One region of the Bradyrhizobium sp. Ash2021 genome, then DNA from elsewhere that is predicted to be linked to it. Evidence: predicted binding sites of a transcription regulator. Region 1 holds the regulator's gene; the other holds the start of a gene.
The links. The regulator LexA, encoded in region 1, represses DNA repair genes until DNA is damaged. The targets are predictions, from matches to a motif close to TGTTCNNNNTGTGTTCNG.

Region 2: the regulator LexA is predicted to act here: its motif matches at 6,252-6,269, upstream of recA (recombinase RecA).

The regions. Positions count from the first base shown of each region.
Region 1 is NZ_CP100604.1:5,290,631-5,298,643, reverse strand. It holds gene NL528_RS25490 (SPW repeat protein) at 5-367, shown strand; gene NL528_RS25485 (MFS transporter) at 500-1,828, opposite strand; gene NL528_RS25480 (ComEC/Rec2 family competence protein) at 2,228-4,507, shown strand; gene NL528_RS25475 (hypothetical protein) at 4,593-4,820, opposite strand; gene NL528_RS25470 (hypothetical protein) at 4,954-5,382, opposite strand; gene NL528_RS25465 (hypothetical protein) at 5,596-5,802, opposite strand; gene lexA (transcriptional repressor LexA) at 5,996-6,706, opposite strand; gene glp (gephyrin-like molybdotransferase Glp) at 6,907-8,013, opposite strand, start outside.
Region 2 is NZ_CP100604.1:6,271,028-6,279,040, reverse strand. It holds gene NL528_RS30380 (PilZ domain-containing protein) at 1-169, opposite strand, end outside; gene NL528_RS30375 (PaaI family thioesterase) at 409-873, opposite strand; gene NL528_RS30370 (peptidylprolyl isomerase) at 1,010-1,141, shown strand; gene NL528_RS30365 (hypothetical protein) at 1,275-1,565, shown strand; gene NL528_RS30360 (hypothetical protein) at 1,644-1,874, shown strand; gene NL528_RS30355 (hypothetical protein) at 2,060-2,242, opposite strand; gene NL528_RS30350 (hypothetical protein) at 2,687-2,989, opposite strand; gene NL528_RS30345 (hypothetical protein) at 3,573-4,001, opposite strand; gene NL528_RS30340 (IS1182 family transposase) at 4,576-5,919, shown strand; gene recA (recombinase RecA) at 6,370-7,467, shown strand; gene NL528_RS30330 (hypothetical protein) at 7,581-8,013, shown strand, end outside.

The DNA.
Region 1 (8,013 bases):
CATCATGCGCATTCAACATTGGCAAGACGCCGGCAGCCTGTTGTTAGGCGTGTGGCTGGTCTTGTCGCCGTTCGCCTTGGGCTTCGCCGGGGCGGCTGTCTGGATAACCATGGCGCTTGGGTTATGCGTCATTCTGTTTGCCGTAGAAGGATTTGTCATTCCGTCCTATCTGGAGGAATGGGGAGAAATCCTCATCGGCTTGGCTCTCGTGGCGGCGCCGTGGACGGTCGGCTACCAGCCGGGATCGGCCACGGTAAACAGTGCGGTCTCAGGCATATTGGTGATTTTGCTTGCAGTCTGGGAACTAACGACCGATCGCGATTTCAGCACCTGGTGGCACGATCGCTGGCATCATTCGGCCAGCTGACATCATTCGGCCAGCGATGAGATAACGGTCGGGCTAAGAGGGCTCAAGCAGAGAGGCAGGATCTCGGCAACGTGGTCTATCGGTCGCGCCCTCAGCGCGGGGCCATGGCGGCCCCGCACTGGGGCGACTTTGTCACGATGCGGTTCGAGGCTCTATCGGTTGCCAGATGCTGATCTTGCGGGTCTCCGGCATCAGGAAGAGGGCGAGCACGAAGCACACCGCGGGCACTGCAATCGGGTAAATCAGCGCGTAACCAATGCTGCCGGTGGCCGCGAAAGCCGCCGAAGTGATGAACGGCACCAATCCGCCACCCCAGCCGTTGCCGATGTGATACGGCACCGAGACCGACGTGTACCTGATCCTGCCGGGGAAGAATTCCGCCAGGAACGCGCCGACCGGCCCGTATACCATCCCGACATAGCAAACGAGGATGAAGATGATGAAGACCGCGATCGGATAATTGATGTTACCGGGCTGCGTGACCGTTCCCAGCCACAGATAGAGCGGATAGTACGTGATCGCGGCGAGCAGCATGCCGCCCAGGATCACCGGCTTGCGGCCGATATGATCCGACAGCCAGCCGAAGAAGATCAGGCTCGGCGTTGCAATCAGCAACGCAGCTCCCACGATGTAGGCCGAGGTCACAGGGTCCACCTTGGAGACCTGCTGCAGAAAGTACAGCGCCCAGAACTGACCACTGTACCAGACAACTCCCTGTCCGATCAGAACGATGATGGCGATCCCGATGTACTTGATGTTGGCGCTCAGGAAAGCTTCCTTCCAGGGGTTCCTGGTCATCTGTCCGCGAGCCTTGATCTCCTGGAAGATCGGCGTCTCCTGGAGCTGGAGGCGGATGTAGATGGCGATGGCCACCAGCAGGAACGACAGCAGGAAGGGAACGCGCCATGCCCATTCGTCGAAGGCCTGATTACCGAAATAGGTTCGGGTAAGAACGATCACGGCCAATGACACCACGATCCCGAGTGTCGGAGAGGTCTGCAGCCAGCCAGTATAGTAGCCGCGCTTGTCGTCCGGCACATGCTCGGCAACATAAGTGATGGCGCCTCCATATTCGCCACCAAGGCACAGACCCTGGATCATGCGCAAGCCGAAGAGAAGGAATGCGGCCGCAAGACCGATCGACTGGTAGGTCGGGATCAACCCGATCGCCCCGGTACCCAGCCCCATTCCGCTGAGCGTAATGAGGAACGTATATTTGCGGCCGACCCGGTCGCCCATCCATCCAAAGAGAAATGCTCCCAGTGGACGGATCAGGAATCCTGCTGTGAACAGCGCGATCGTGCTCAGCAGCGCGGCGATGGGGTGGGATTGCTCGAAGAACTTGACCGACAAAACGGCGGCCAGGCTGCCAAAGATATAGAAGTCATACCATTCGATGACGTTTCCCACCGACGCAGCGACAATCACGCGGCGAAAATCACTCGGTATCTGAATTGCCATGTGCTGCTCCCGTTAATTCAAAGGCTTCTCCTCGCGTTTTTCAGCGCTATTCGCTCGCGGAGTACGCTTGATGCGCGACGGTACGGGCGGGAATTGCGAGTTGCGTCCGCAACGCCTGGTCTCAGGGAAGCCTTGAACTACCTGAGAGCTCCAGCGGCCTTCATACCGCGAGCCAACGTTGCCTCTGTCCCGTCTGGCCGAGAGCAGAGGCGCGACAGCAGTTTAATCCTAATGGGACTGGTGGCTTATGAGACTTTCGGCTCAATCGGCCTGAGGCAGGCGGAAGAGATCATCGCTGACGTCAGCATTTCCTCCGTATTCTGCATCTGTTCCGCTATCCCGGGACTAACACCTTCCGGTAGCCTTGGCCCTGCCAGGTGATCGTAAGGTGTAACGTTAGTGTCGGAGCAGGGCAGTACGCCGGGCGGCAGGCGAGGCTATGCCGGCACCTGGCCGCCGCGCCAGTTGGCGCAGGCGGGCGGCTATGTCCCGTCGCGCCCGAGCGCTTGGCCGGCGTTCGCCGAAACGCTGCGCCAATGGGTACGCGCGGAGGCCGGCGCCGGCCGTTTGTTGCCCTGGGTGCCCATCGCCTTCGGCACCGGCATCGCCTTCTATTTTGCCGCCGACCATGAGCCGGTGTTGTCGGTCGCGGCCATCGTCGCGATCGCGCTGTGCGCGGTGGCGGTGCTGCTGCGGCGGAAAAAGATGTTTCCCGCCGCGGTCATGATCGCCGCGGTCGCGGCGGGCTTTGCAGTTGCGACCTGGAAGACCGCGCGGATCGCGCATGGCGTGCTGGCGCGGCCGATGTTTTCCGTGGCGCTGACGGGTTTTGTCGAAACCCGCGACATCCGCGAGCGTACCGACCGTTTTGTGCTGCGCGTCGCGACGATGGAGAGCCCGCGCGGACAGACCAAACTGGAGCGCGTGCGGCTGTCGGTGAAGAAGGGCACCGCGCCCGATGTCGGCAGCTTTGTCGAATTGAAGGCGCGGCTGCAGCCGCCGCTCGCACCCTTGCGGCCGGGTTCCTACGATTTCGGCCGCGACCTGTATTTTCAGGGCATCGGCGCCTCCGGCTTTGTGATGGGGGCCATCAAGGCAAAGGAGCCGCCGGCCAGCGGCGGCCTTTTGCTCGGCTACGCCGCCTTCATGCAGGGCTTGCGCGACGCGATCGACGCGCGCATCCGCAACGTCCTGGAGGGCGACAAACGCGCCATCGCCACCGCGCTGCTCACCGGCCGCCGCGACGCGATCTCGGAGCCCGTCAATGATGCGATGTTCATTTCCGGCCTCGGCCATGTGCTGTCGATATCGGGCTATCACATGGCCGTCGTCGCCGGTGTGGTGTTCTTTGCGGTCCGCGCGCTGCTGGCGTTGTTCCCCGCGCTCGCCACGGGTTTTCCGATCAAGAAATGGTCGGCGGCGGCAGCATTGGTCGCCGCGGCGTTCTATCTCTTGCTGTCTGGCGCCGAGGTCGCGACGCAACGATCGTTCTTCATGACGGCGGTGGTGTTGATCGCGGTCCTGGTCGACCGACGCGCCATCACCTTCCGCACGCTCGCCGTCGCCGCGATGATCGTGCTGGCGATGGCGCCGGAGGCGCTGGTGCATCCGAGTTTTCAGATGTCGTTTGCGGCGACGCTTGGCCTGGTCGCGCTGATACAGATCGGGATGCCGCGTCTGTTCGCTTCACCCGACAATTCGGCGGCCGCCAGGGTCGCGTTGTGGGGCGGGCGGGAGATCATGACGCTGGTGCTGGCGTCGCTGGTGGCGGGGCTGGCGACGACGCCCTATGCCGCGTTTCACTTTCATCGCGTGACGCCGTACGGCCTGCTGGCCAATCTCGCCGCGATGCCGGTGGTGTCGGCGGTGGTGATGCCGGCGGGGCTGCTCGGCCTGGTTGCGATGCCGTTCGGTTTCGACGGCGTGTTCTGGGCGATCATGGGAGCGGGCATCGACTGGATGATCGTGGTGACGCAATGGGTCGCGGCGCTACCCGGCGCGGTCGGCCGCATGGCCGCCTTCGGCATCGGCCCGCTGATCACGGCGAGTGCTGCGATCATCCTGTTCGGGCTGCTCCGCACGCCGCTGCGCTGGTCGGGGGCAGCTTTGCTGCTGGTCGCGGTGGTGTGGGCCATCAGGGTGCCGCAGCCGGATATCCTGATTTCCGCCGATGGGCGCAATGTCGGCGTCCGCGGCGCAGATGGGCGGCTGCATCTGATGCGCACGGCCAAGGATGCCTTTTTGGTGAGGGAATGGCTGGCGGCGGATGCCGACGCGCGCCTCTCGACCGATGCCTCGCTGGCGGAGGGCGTCTCATGCGATGAGGCGGGCTGCGTGACCGAGGCGGCCGGCAGTGCGTTGGTCGCACTGGCGCTGCGGCCTGAGGCTCTCGCCGACGATTGCGAGCGCGCAGCGCTGGTGGTGAGCGCGCGGCAGCCGCCGGCTTCGTGCGCCGCTTCGGTCATGGGTCTCGAGCGCCTGCGGCGGCAGGGCGCATTGGCGCTGCGGCGAAGCCGCGACGGATTTACTGTCGACGCGGTCAAGCCCAGGGGTCTCGACCGGCCGTGGTCGCCGGGGATGGCCGGCGAGGCCGAGACAACGATCCTCGCGCCGCGCCTGGCTGCACCGCGCGCTATCGATGCAACGCCGGCGGAGGCCGATGTGCAGGCGGATGAGTAGTCTCTCGTTTGATGCGTTTTCTTCGAAAACGACGAGTAGTCCTTGGTTTGACGGGTTTTCTTCGAAAACGCTATGGGGGGCGCTGTTACTGTCTGTCCGGTAAGGGATGCGCCGGCACTTCGAACGCGCCGAGGTGAAATTCCTCCATGCCGTCCGCCGCCGCCGCCATCTGGACCAGCGTAAACGTCGCATCCGGAAATTGTTCCCAGATCGCCAGGTCTTCTGCTGCGACGTTAAGCCATCCGAATCTGAACATGTATCGGCCGGGCTCGGTGACGTGCCCGGCTTTTTGCCAACTGATCTTGGTGACCACCGGTCACTCCCTTTGGCATGTTTCGGCAACACACAGCTTTTTTGCGCCTCCGGATTGCGTACCGGAGGCGCTCCAATACGATTTCACTCACCGCGCGTCGCAACGCTCGCCGGCCGAAGCCGACGGCGAAGGATCAGCCGATCGAGATCGACGTCGCCGGACGCGTTTCGACAGCCGGAGCCGCGCGCTCGGTGATCGGATGAGTCACCGTCACCGGCAATTGCAGTACGCTGACCCGCTGTCCCTCGCAGAGCTGCGTCACCAGCACGAAGCTTCCGTCCGGAAACTCGACCGCGTCATGGTGACGTTCCCGAACATGCGGATCAATCATGTTGAACTTGCCGACGCGGAAGCCGACGGTCCGGGTCCAGATCCACCGGTTGTCGTATTTGACGTCTTCGGCAAACGCCAGCTCGGTGCCGGGAAGCATGCAGACCGCGACATTGGGTTCGCTCTCTGATGCAAATCCGCGGGTCGATGTGCCGCGGAATGTCGTGGTGATCAGCGTCTCTCCGACCTTGGCGGGGCGGGTTGCCATAGCGTGCAGACTATAGTCACACATCGGATGCTCCTCATTCGAGATAGCCGACCCGTGCCTCCTGTTGAGGCAACAGGCCTCTATCAGAGTGGAGACAGCTTACGCGCTTTTGTGGGCAATTGTGCGGCTGGCGTAGGCCTGTCAGATCACAAACGCGCTAACACGCGCTCGGTTCGAACCGTGCGTGCAAAAAAAAGCCCCGACTCCGCCGGGGTCTCTTTGTCGTTGCCGAGTTGATCAGTGACCGGCGGGTGCCGAGAAGCCGCCATAGGCCCAGCCGGACGGCGCGGGGGCGTCGACTGAATTGTTGGCGTTGCGGTATTGTCCGCCGGCCACCACGCGGTTCGCCTTGTTGGCGCGGTGCCGTTCGGCCGCTGAAGCGAACTGCGACGTCGATGCGGCAATCAATGCCGAAACCAGAACCGTCAAAATGGTCTTGCGCATGGTTGTCTCCTCGTGCTGCACGCTATTTTCGACGAAGCGGGTGCGCTTCGTTGCTTGCGTGCTGAGGATCTAGCGCCGGACTGGGCCGCGGATAATCCTTACGATTGCCGAAGGACCATCCATCAGGGGTGGATAATCCGCCCCTTGCAGGGAATCGAAAGCGGACCAGCGCGTCCGCTCAATACTTCCGGTCTCAATACTTCCGGTAAAGCCCGATCAGCTTGCCCTGAATCCTGACCCGATTCGGCGGCAGGATGCGGACTTCATAGGAGGTATTGGCGGGCTCGAGCGCGATCGAGGCGCCGCGGCGGCGGAAGCGTTTCAGCGTGGCTTCCTCCTCGTCGATCAGCGCCACCACGATATCGCCGGTGTCGGCGGTGTCGTTGCGCTGGATCAGCGCCATGTCGCCGTCGAGAATGCCGGCGTCGACCATGGAATCGCCGCGCACTTCGAGCGCGTAGTGCTCGCCGGAGCCGAGCATGTCCGGCGGCACGCTGATGGTATGGCTGCGGGTCTGCAGCGCCTCGATCGGCGTACCGGCGGCGATCCGGCCCATCACGGGCACCGCGACCGGGCGGTTGCCGTCGTCCTCGGAAGCACTGGCGCCGGAGCTGCGGACCTTGCCCAGCGTGCCTTCGATGACGCTCGGGGTGAAGCCGCGGCGGCCATTGCCGTTACCGCCGCCCGACAGCTCGGGCAGCTTGATGACCTCGATGGCGCGGGCGCGATTGGGCAGGCGGCGGATGAAGCCGCGCTCTTCCAGCGCGGTGATGAGTCGGTGGATACCGGACTTCGAGCGCAGGTCGAGCGCATCCTTCATCTCGTCGAAGGAGGGCGGCACGCCAGCCTCTTTCAGCCTTTCGTTGATGAAACGCAGAAGTTCATACTGTTTGCGCGTAAGCATCTCGAGCATTCCCCCGGTTGGTCGCGTCGTTCGATTCCCTGAGATCGGGAGCCTGATATCGGAAGTCCGAAACTCCCGTTCCTAGACACAAGGTCTCGAAACAAATCATGAACGGACACTATATGTTCGATACATGTTCCGCAACCACTTAATTTCCGGTGAACGGGACCCGGTTTTGCCGGAACGTGCCGCCCGGCGCTTCACTCCGGCAAACGCAGGAGCTCGCAGGGCGCGCCGGCACCGGCTGCGGGTGCAAACGGCGGACGTATCACAAGTGCCCTTGCCGCAGCGAGATTCCCGAGCAGCGAACTGTCCTGATGGGTGACCGGGGTTGCAATCAGCGTGCCGTCGGCGCGCTCCTCGAGGCGGGCGCGCAAGTAATCCTCGCGCTGGTCGTTGGCGGCGAGATCGCGGCCGAGCAGCGCCGTTTCTCTGGTGTGATGGACGCTGGCGCGGCCCGACAGCGCCCGAATCAACGGCACCAGAAACAGAAAACCGCAGACATAGGAGGAGACGGGATTGCCGGGCAGGCCGATCACCCGCATTGCGCCGAGCCGGCCATGCATCATCGGTTTGCCCGGCCGCATCGCGATCCGCCAAAACGCCATGGTGACGCGCTCCGCCTCCAGCGATTGCTTGACGAGGTCGTGGTCGCCGACCGAGGCGCCGCCGGTGGTGATCAGGATGTCCGCGCCGGATGCGCGGGCCCGGCGGATGCCCTCGGTGGTGGCCGCGACCGTGTCGGCGGCGATGCCGAGGTCGATGGTCTCGGCGCCCTCGGCCCGCGCCAGCGCGCGGAGCGCATACCCGTTGGAATAGACGATCTGGCCGGGGCCGGGGATGGTGCCCGGCATCACCAGTTCGTCGCCGGTCGCCAGCACCGCGACCTTCGGGCGGCGGCGGACGGCGAGTTCCGGATAGTTCATGCCGGCGGCGAGCGAGAGGTCGCGATCGGTGAGGCGGCTTCCCCCGGCAAGCAGCACGTCGCCCTCGCGGAAATCGACGCCGGCGGGGCGGATGTGCCGGCCGGTTTTCGCGGCCTCCGTGATGGTGATGTGGTCGCCGTCGACTGCCGAATCTTCCCGAATCGTGTCTTCCTGGATGATGACGGCATCGGCGCCGTCGGGGATCACGCCGCCGGTGAAAATCCGCACCGCCTCGTTGGCGCCGACCTTTTTCTCAAACGGGCGGCCGGCCGCGACCTCGCCGATCACCTTCAGCCGTGCGGTGAGATCACCGGCGTCCGCCGCGCGCACCGCATAGCCGTCCATCGCCGACATCGCCTGCGGCGGCTGGGTGCGCCGTGC
Region 2 (8,013 bases), 980 kb from region 1:
TGATGACAAGGGTGAAAGACGGCGGCAGTCCCATCGGGCTCGCTGTCTCAATCCGCGCACCGCTCGAGGAGATGTTGCGGACCATGCAGTCGACGCCGCCGCCACTGCCGAAAGCCAGCGTTCCCTGTTTGAGCACGCGGTGTCTGGTTGCTATCCGTCTTTCGATCATCGCCGTGATCCCGTCTGCCGGTTGTCGTTCATTAAAATTAGCAGCGCGAAATTACCGATAATTGAATCCAGTCTCGAACCTGGTTGCACTCCGCTTCAGATTTCGTTTACCACAATGGCCGGGGGCCACGCTGGTGTGGCTTTCCAAACGCCTGTTCGTATTGCGGCGTGATGCGTTTTCTTCACGCGAACCGCTACGCACCCTGGATCAAGTCCGGGGCAGGCTTTCGCCGGAAAACGTTAAGGCAGCATCGCGAACGCGCTCGAGACCATCGCCACCGGCTTGTTGTCGGTGGCGCCTGACAGCGTGACGCGGCCGAAGCTCATGGTGCGCCCGAGCCGGACCACGCGCGCCTCGGCCAGCACGTCGGAGGCGGTGACCGCGCGCATGAAATGCGTGGTCTGGTCCACCGTCGTCATCGGACGGTAGCCCTTGTTGGCGGCGAGGTTGGCCAGCACCATCGCGGTATCGGCAAACGCCATCAGCGCCTGGCCGCAGACGATGCCGCCATTGCGGCACAGGCGTTCCGAAAACGGCATCCGCAGGATCGCGCCCGGCTGCCAGTCGGCCGCGCCACCCGGCGGCGGGGTGAAGTCGAAACCCTCGATCGACAAATCCAGGTCCCGCACCCACGGTGCAAACACCTCGCCCAGCACGCGCCTCGCCTCGTCAATGCCGAACTCCGCGGCCGGTTGTTGCTGCATGAATGCTGGTTCCTCGCCTGAATGATTGTCCCGGGCATTCTACGGTGCATTCGGCCGAAAGGAACAGTGGGCCGGTTCGGCTTGAAAATGCCCGACTTGAAGGCCTATGATCCGGCCTCAGGGGAGCGGATGGTTCATGTTACGCCGGTTGGTATTGCTTTTCAGCGTGATCGCCATGGGTCTCGTGCTCAATGGCTGCACCAAATGCGGTCCGATCTGGGACGACTGGGTGCAATCGCCGAAATCCTGTAAATCGGATCACCTTTGAGCCACTCCCGGTCGCGCTTGGCGGCGCGGTTTGGGGGGTGATATACGGCTTTGGCTTTTACGCGTTTTCTTGGCGCGAACCGGTTTCCACTTCGCCTGAAAACGCTACGGAGAGAACGCGAGGAGAGCGGCCCATGAGAATTCTGAGCGCGGCTGCCGTGGTGGTGTTGCTGACGGCGCCTGCCTATGCCCAGATAGCGACCCCCAACATCAACCTGATCCCCGAACTCACCTCCAAAACGCCGGAGGAGAAGGAACAGGATGCGATCAAGGAAAAGGCCTACAAGGAATCGCTGAAGAAGATTCCCGACGCCAAGGTCTCTTCCGATCCGTGGGGCAGCGTGCGTACCGACACGCCGAAGGCGGCCCCGGCCCCGGCCAAGCCGAAGACCAAGACCGGCAGCAGCGCGCAACGCAGCCAATAGAACGCGACCCGCGGGGACTCGGATTCATTCGCCGCCGCCCTATATCAAGCCGGTCGTCATGTGGTTCGGAGTTGCGACATGGTGTTGCGTCCGCGCGATCTCGCCAGCCGGATGGCCAGCCGGCGCAGGCCGGACGATGGCTATCTGCGCGAGACCTTTACGCTGCCGCGCGACGCGGCGCGCACCAGGGCGCGTGACTTCCTCAATCGGTATCCCAAGGCAGCCTATATGAGCGCGGTCGAAAGCTGGCGCGAACTGCCCGGCGGCGAGATCGAATTCACGATGCGGCGGCTGGCCAGCGCCGATTAGCTTCGGTGGGACCGTCCTGGCTGCGGGTGCCTAATCCAGCGTTTCCGAGACCAGCCGAATTCGGAAAACCGGCTTCCTGAACTCATCCAGAAGCTCCAAAAGCTGTTATGGCCGTCGCAAAGCCATGCAATCATTGACAAATTCCGGAAAATCGCCGCCGCGCTCCGATCCGCAGAACTACCGGCTTATTCGTCTCGCGCGGCCTTCTTCAGCTCGCGGTCGATCCGCAGCTGAACGCGGCGGATGGCAAGCAAATTGAGTCTGGCTTCGGTCTTGCCCGATACCACCTTGTCGCCGATCTGGAACTGCCATTTCCAGACGCCCGGCGCGACCGGCGTCAGGATGTACTCGACGCCCTTGTAGTTCATGGGACATCCCCGGCCCGATTGAGGGTAATCCCAAATCAAAACCAAAGGTTGTAGCTTATATTTGCAACTCAGAGAATATTGGACGCCGCGCCTGTAAATGTGGGTGAGGCTCCCGCCGGCCGGCTTCGACGGCCGCCGGATCCTGGATGCGTGTCGCGTCCAGGATGCGCGTCGGCCCGGTGCGCCCGTGCCTTGCTTCCGTCGGGGCCGAACCGACGAGATCGCCTGTCCGGAACCGCCACATCCGCCTGGAAGGAATTGCCGTTCTTCCCGAGTGTATTGTCTACGCCTTGGTAATTCATGGGGGAGTCGCCCACACGTCGCCTGCACCATCGGAGTGGAACGCAAAAATTCCATTCGTTCAATACTGCACGCCATCGTGCACGTTGGAAACTCAACCGGTCGGGCACAGGACATCGTTCCCCGCGCGGGAACCGGGCTTGCTCAGGGCGTCAGATCCAACTCGGCCAGCCGATTCAGATCGCCGAACTGCTTGGCCGGATCCGCCGCAACATCCAGTTCCGCCAGCGATTGCAGCAGCCGCCGGTAGGCGCGATCGGCAATCGTCGATGGCAACGGCGCTTCGTCAAACTCCGCGATATAGCTGCCGACAATGCCGTTCAGCAACCGGCACATCGCCCGCTGGTCCGGATGGTCGGCGGCAAGTTTCGAAAGTTTGAGCTGGAGGGTTTTGAAGGTCGCAAGACCGGGATGCTGGCCCGAGAGCCAAGAATACAATTCGTTCATGAAGCGCTCCTTCTTGAAATCGGGAAGAAGCTGCGAACTTGTACAGCTCCGCGCCGTGTAGGAGAAGTGGCGTTCTTGCAGGGGCGTGCGGCGAATTTTGAATGCGTGCGTGCGAAGAATTCAAGGAATCGTCATCAAGCGATCGTCATCAAGTGATCTCGCCCAGGCTGTCGGCGTCTCTCTCGATTTCGTGCTGGCATGCCCTGCATGTGAAGGTCTGCCGTTCAAAGTCGTAACCTCGAACCGGGTGCGGCGTGCGCCTCGTCAAGCGCATTCGGTTTTTGCATTTCGGGCAGACAGGGTTATCGGTCGCGCCAAAGCGGGTTGGCATGGCGATTCCTTTGGTTGGGAAGGAATCAACTCGCCATCTCAAATAGCGTTCCGATGGAGCTACAACTATTTCGCGAATCAATTCGCTGCGCTCGGACCAATCGAAGCGGCCAGCTGCGGCGGTCTCACTTTTCGCGGAGCACCGGCATCCGGCGGCTGTTCCGTGTTACGGTCAGCGTGGGATGGGGAGCATTCCATGCCGATGTGGTTGATCTTTCAACTGGTCTCAAATAGCCGCGATGCCGGCTGCCTATCACATGGCGCTCGACCGTGGCAGATCGACCAGGGCCTGGCTCTGGACGGCGTTGATCTTTGGGCCCATGGCGCTCCTCGCGCTCCTCATTCTGGGCAAGCGCAACAACCGAGCAGTGTGGACAGTGCCCTGAATTTGGCATGACAGGGCAATGAGACGATGGCTACGATTCTGATCAAAATCGCTATACTGGCTGGCCTGCTGATACTTACCTTTGGCGTTTTCCCGGATCGGCGAAGGGGCGGAATCCTTGCCATTGCGACGTGCGTCGTCGCTGCCGTTGTCCTTCATTTCGTGGCCCCCTGAAAAAATCAAATCAGGCCATTGAGGATCGAAACCGGCCTGCACGGGATTTCTCGGGTCCAATATGACGCCTGACAGGAAACCATTTCTCCGAACGGCTGCAGCCATGATGATCGCTTGGGCCATCGAGGCATGCATCATTTTCCTGCTTTTTTAGCCAACGCCAAAAGCAAATCAGGACACGGTTAGCCAAAGGCCAGGATACCGAAGGTCAAATACGGATTGCATCGGCCTCTGGGTGCCGGCCATGAGAGAGGCCGCCAACTGAGGCGGCCCAAGTGCGCAACCTAAATCGTGTTGACGCCACGGGCTTCAAGGCGCCCGCAGTTTAGACATTCGAAAGTATACAGGTCGCGGGTTGGCGTCGCGGACTCGATCCCAAATAGTCGCATTTCGGCGCCGCATTCCGGACACAGCATAAGTGGGGCGATTGGTATTTCCGGCGGGGAGGGCTGAGACATGCCAAACAATAGGCGCCCGCGACAATCGAATTGCGAATCAATCCTCGTTTCAAAACCCCTCGGCGGTACTGGCCGAAATAGGCCACTCGCAGATGCGCCTTACTTTCAGACGGCGCGGCGGTCTTGTTCACGTTTGAGCGCGTTGTATCGGTCGATTTGGCCGGCCAGTCTCGTCCAGCTAGGAGCCTGTCCGAATAGTGGCTGTTCAATTCTGAGCGAGTCTGATTCAACCTTGGGCGATGAGCAAGTATTTTCGCCCCTGGAATATCGATCAGACGCTGCTTCTGCCGCCGAATGTGCAGGACTTCGTGCCGAAAGGCCATGTCTCGCGGTTTATCGTTGAACTGGTGCGGGAGAGCCTCGATCTCAAGGAGATCACGGGCAGCTATGTGAGCGGGCTCGGGCAGCCGCCGTTCGACCCGCGCATGATGGTGGCGCTTGTGCTGCACGGCTATGCGAGTGGGCTGTATTCATCGCGGCGGATCGCGAAGGCCTGCCGCGAACGGAATGATTTTGTAATGATTGTCGCGCTCGATCCGCCGGATTTTCGCACGATCAGCGACTTCCGCAAGCGGCATTTGAAGGCGCTCGGCGCACTGTTCCTGCAGGTTCTGAAGTTGTGCGAGACGGCAGGGCTGGTCAAACTCGGCCATGTCGCGCTTGATGGCACGAAGATCAAAGCGAACGCGTCGAAACATAAAGCGATGAGTTATGAGCGCATGAAGAAACGCGAGGCGGAATTGAAAGCCGAGGTCGCTCGCATGCTGGCGGCCGCTGAGGCGGCGGATGCTCAGGAGGACGAGACTTTCGGCAAAGACAAACGCGGCGACGAGCTGCCGGATTGGGCTGGCGACAAGGAGAAGCGGCTGGCGAAGATCCAGCAGGCGATGGCGGCGCTGGAGGCCGACGCCAGGCTGGCCGCGGAGGAAGAGCGTCGCATCGAGGCCGAAAAGGAACAGCAGCGCCAAGCCGAAGGCCGCAAGAAGCCGGGCAAACCGGCGGCGCCGGCATCGGACCAGCCTGATCCCAAGTCGCAACGCAACTTCACCGATCCGGAAAGCCGCATCATGAAGTCGAAGGATGGCTTCGTTCAGGCCTATAATGCACAGGCCGCCGTCGACGCAGGCGCCCAGATCATTGTCGCGCACGAACTGACGCAGTGCGGCAACGATCAGGGCCAGCTGGTGCCCCTGATCGAGGCCATCGAGAACAATCTCGGCCGCACGCCGGAGCAGGCCTCAGCGGACTCCGGCTACTGCAGCGAATCCAATCTCGAAGCGCTCGAAGCACATCGCGTTGACGGCTATGTCGCGCCTGGACGCGCCAAGCACCCGACAGCCGCGAACGGAAAAATCGGCGGACCGCTGACCCAACGGATGCGAAAGAAGATCGACGATGGCGGCTTCGAAACGCCCTACCGATTGAGAAAGCAAGTGGTCGAACCGGTGTTCGGACAGATCAAACAGGCGCGCGGCTTCCGCCAGTTCCTGTTGCGGGGTGTCGAAAAAGTGCGTGCCGAGTGGGCCATGATCTGCACCGCCCACAACCTCCTGAAGCTGTTCACCCTCGCAAAGGCTGCCTGAGCCGGCTAACATGCCAATAAATGCCCGTCGCAGCACCTATCTGGACGGACTCCTAGAGGAGAGATTTTTCAGAATCTCGGCTTCAGCTTCACTTTGCGCTAATTTCACCAAGCGACGACATTCGGCCGACTGATCTTGGCAATGCCGCGGGCTATCCATGGAATGACTCCTCAGCCAATTCCCGGAGAGGGTTGATCCGTGGCCTTGGCCCCCCGGAACAGCATGGTTCTCAGACTAGAAGACCAAGCTGACGCCGACCTTACAGACCCAAATTAGGCCACTGCATTTTTCAAATTACGAGGCCGGAAACAGGCCAGCGCCCCCTCAGCCGAAAGAACATATTGCGAACGGAGAACAAACATGGTACAAGGTTCCCATCAGCCGCCGATTCCAAAGACTTCGTCGCCCATTTGTCCCGCTAGCGAATCCCCGCCATAAGGAGCACGTCCTATGTCTGCTACTGCCCTGCGTATCGTCGAAGGATCCTCCATGGATAAGACCAAGGCCCTGTCTGCCGCGCTCTCCCAGATCGAGCGTCAGTTCGGCAAGGGCTCGGTGATGAAGCTGGGCAAGAACGACCGCTCGATGGACATCGAGACCATTTCCTCGGGCTCGCTCGGGCTGGACATCGCGCTTGGCGTCGGCGGCTTGCCGAGGGGGCGGGTGGTTGAAATCTACGGGCCGGAATCCTCGGGCAAAACCACGCTGGCGCTGCACACGGTGGCCGAAGGCCAGAAGAAGGGTGGCATCTGCGCCTTCATCGACGCCGAACACGCGCTCGATCCGGTCTATGCCCGCAAGCTTGGCGTCAACATCGACGAGCTGCTGATTTCGCAGCCCGACACCGGTGAGCAGGCGCTGGAAATTTGCGACACGCTGGTGCGCTCCGGCGCGGTCGACGTGCTGGTGATCGACTCGGTTGCGGCGCTGGTGCCGAAGGCCGAACTCGAAGGCGAGATGGGCGATGCGCTGCCCGGCCTGCAGGCGCGGCTGATGAGCCAGGCATTGCGCAAGCTCACCGCCTCGATCAACAAATCCAACACCATGGTGATCTTCATCAACCAGATTCGGATGAAGATCGGCGTGATGTACGGCTCGCCGGAAACCACCACCGGCGGCAACGCGCTGAAATTTTACGCCTCCGTCCGCCTCGACATCCGCCGCATCGGCGCCATCAAGGAACGCGACGAAGTGGTCGGCAACCAGACCCGCGTCAAGGTGGTGAAGAACAAGCTGGCGCCGCCGTTCAAGCAGGTCGAATTCGACATCATGTATGGCGAAGGCGTCTCCAAGATGGGCGAAATCCTCGACCTCGGCGTCAAGGCCGGCATCGTCGAAAAGTCCGGCGCCTGGTTCTCCTATGACAGCCAGCGCCTCGGCCAGGGCCGCGAGAATTCGAAAGCATTCCTCAAGGCCAATCCCGACATGACCGCGAAGATCGAAGCGGCGATCCGGCAAAACTCCGGCCTGATCGCCGAGCAGATTCTGGCAGGCTCGCCCGAGCGCGATGCCGATGGCGAAGAGCCGGAGGATGCCGCGGAGGCGTGAGTTTTTCCGAGACCTGGTCCGCGTGATCTGAGTTTCGACATAGCGGGCGCTGAGGACGTTGAGTTGCCGACGTTCCCGGCGCCCGTTTTGTTTTGTGCGTGTGAGTGAGCCCCATGAATCGCCTGATTGTGACCAGTTCGTCCGGCTCAAGTCTCACCCGTTCAGAGCTCATAGATGCCGACGCTACGATCATGTTTCCCTTTCGCTTCGTAGGGGGACCGTTGCCATCCTTGGACGAACTCGCACGCTATGTCGCCGCGCGTTCCGAGAGGCACGGCCCAGGCGAGCATTGGTCGAATTTTGTCGGCCTATGGCGTCACGGCAGCAAAGCGCGCAGAGATCTCGCGTTGTTCGAGTTCTGCAAGCCTTACGAGGTCATCGAGCTGTGGTTTGATCCAGCGCCCGACGATCAATTGCAACTGATCTGCTGGCTCGATTGGTTCAGGTCTTACCCGGAGATTGCGACCAGGCTGAAACTGCGCCTTGTCGACTTCAACCTGATCATGATGGATGTGGAGGCGCCAAAGGAAGATCGTATCCCGCTTG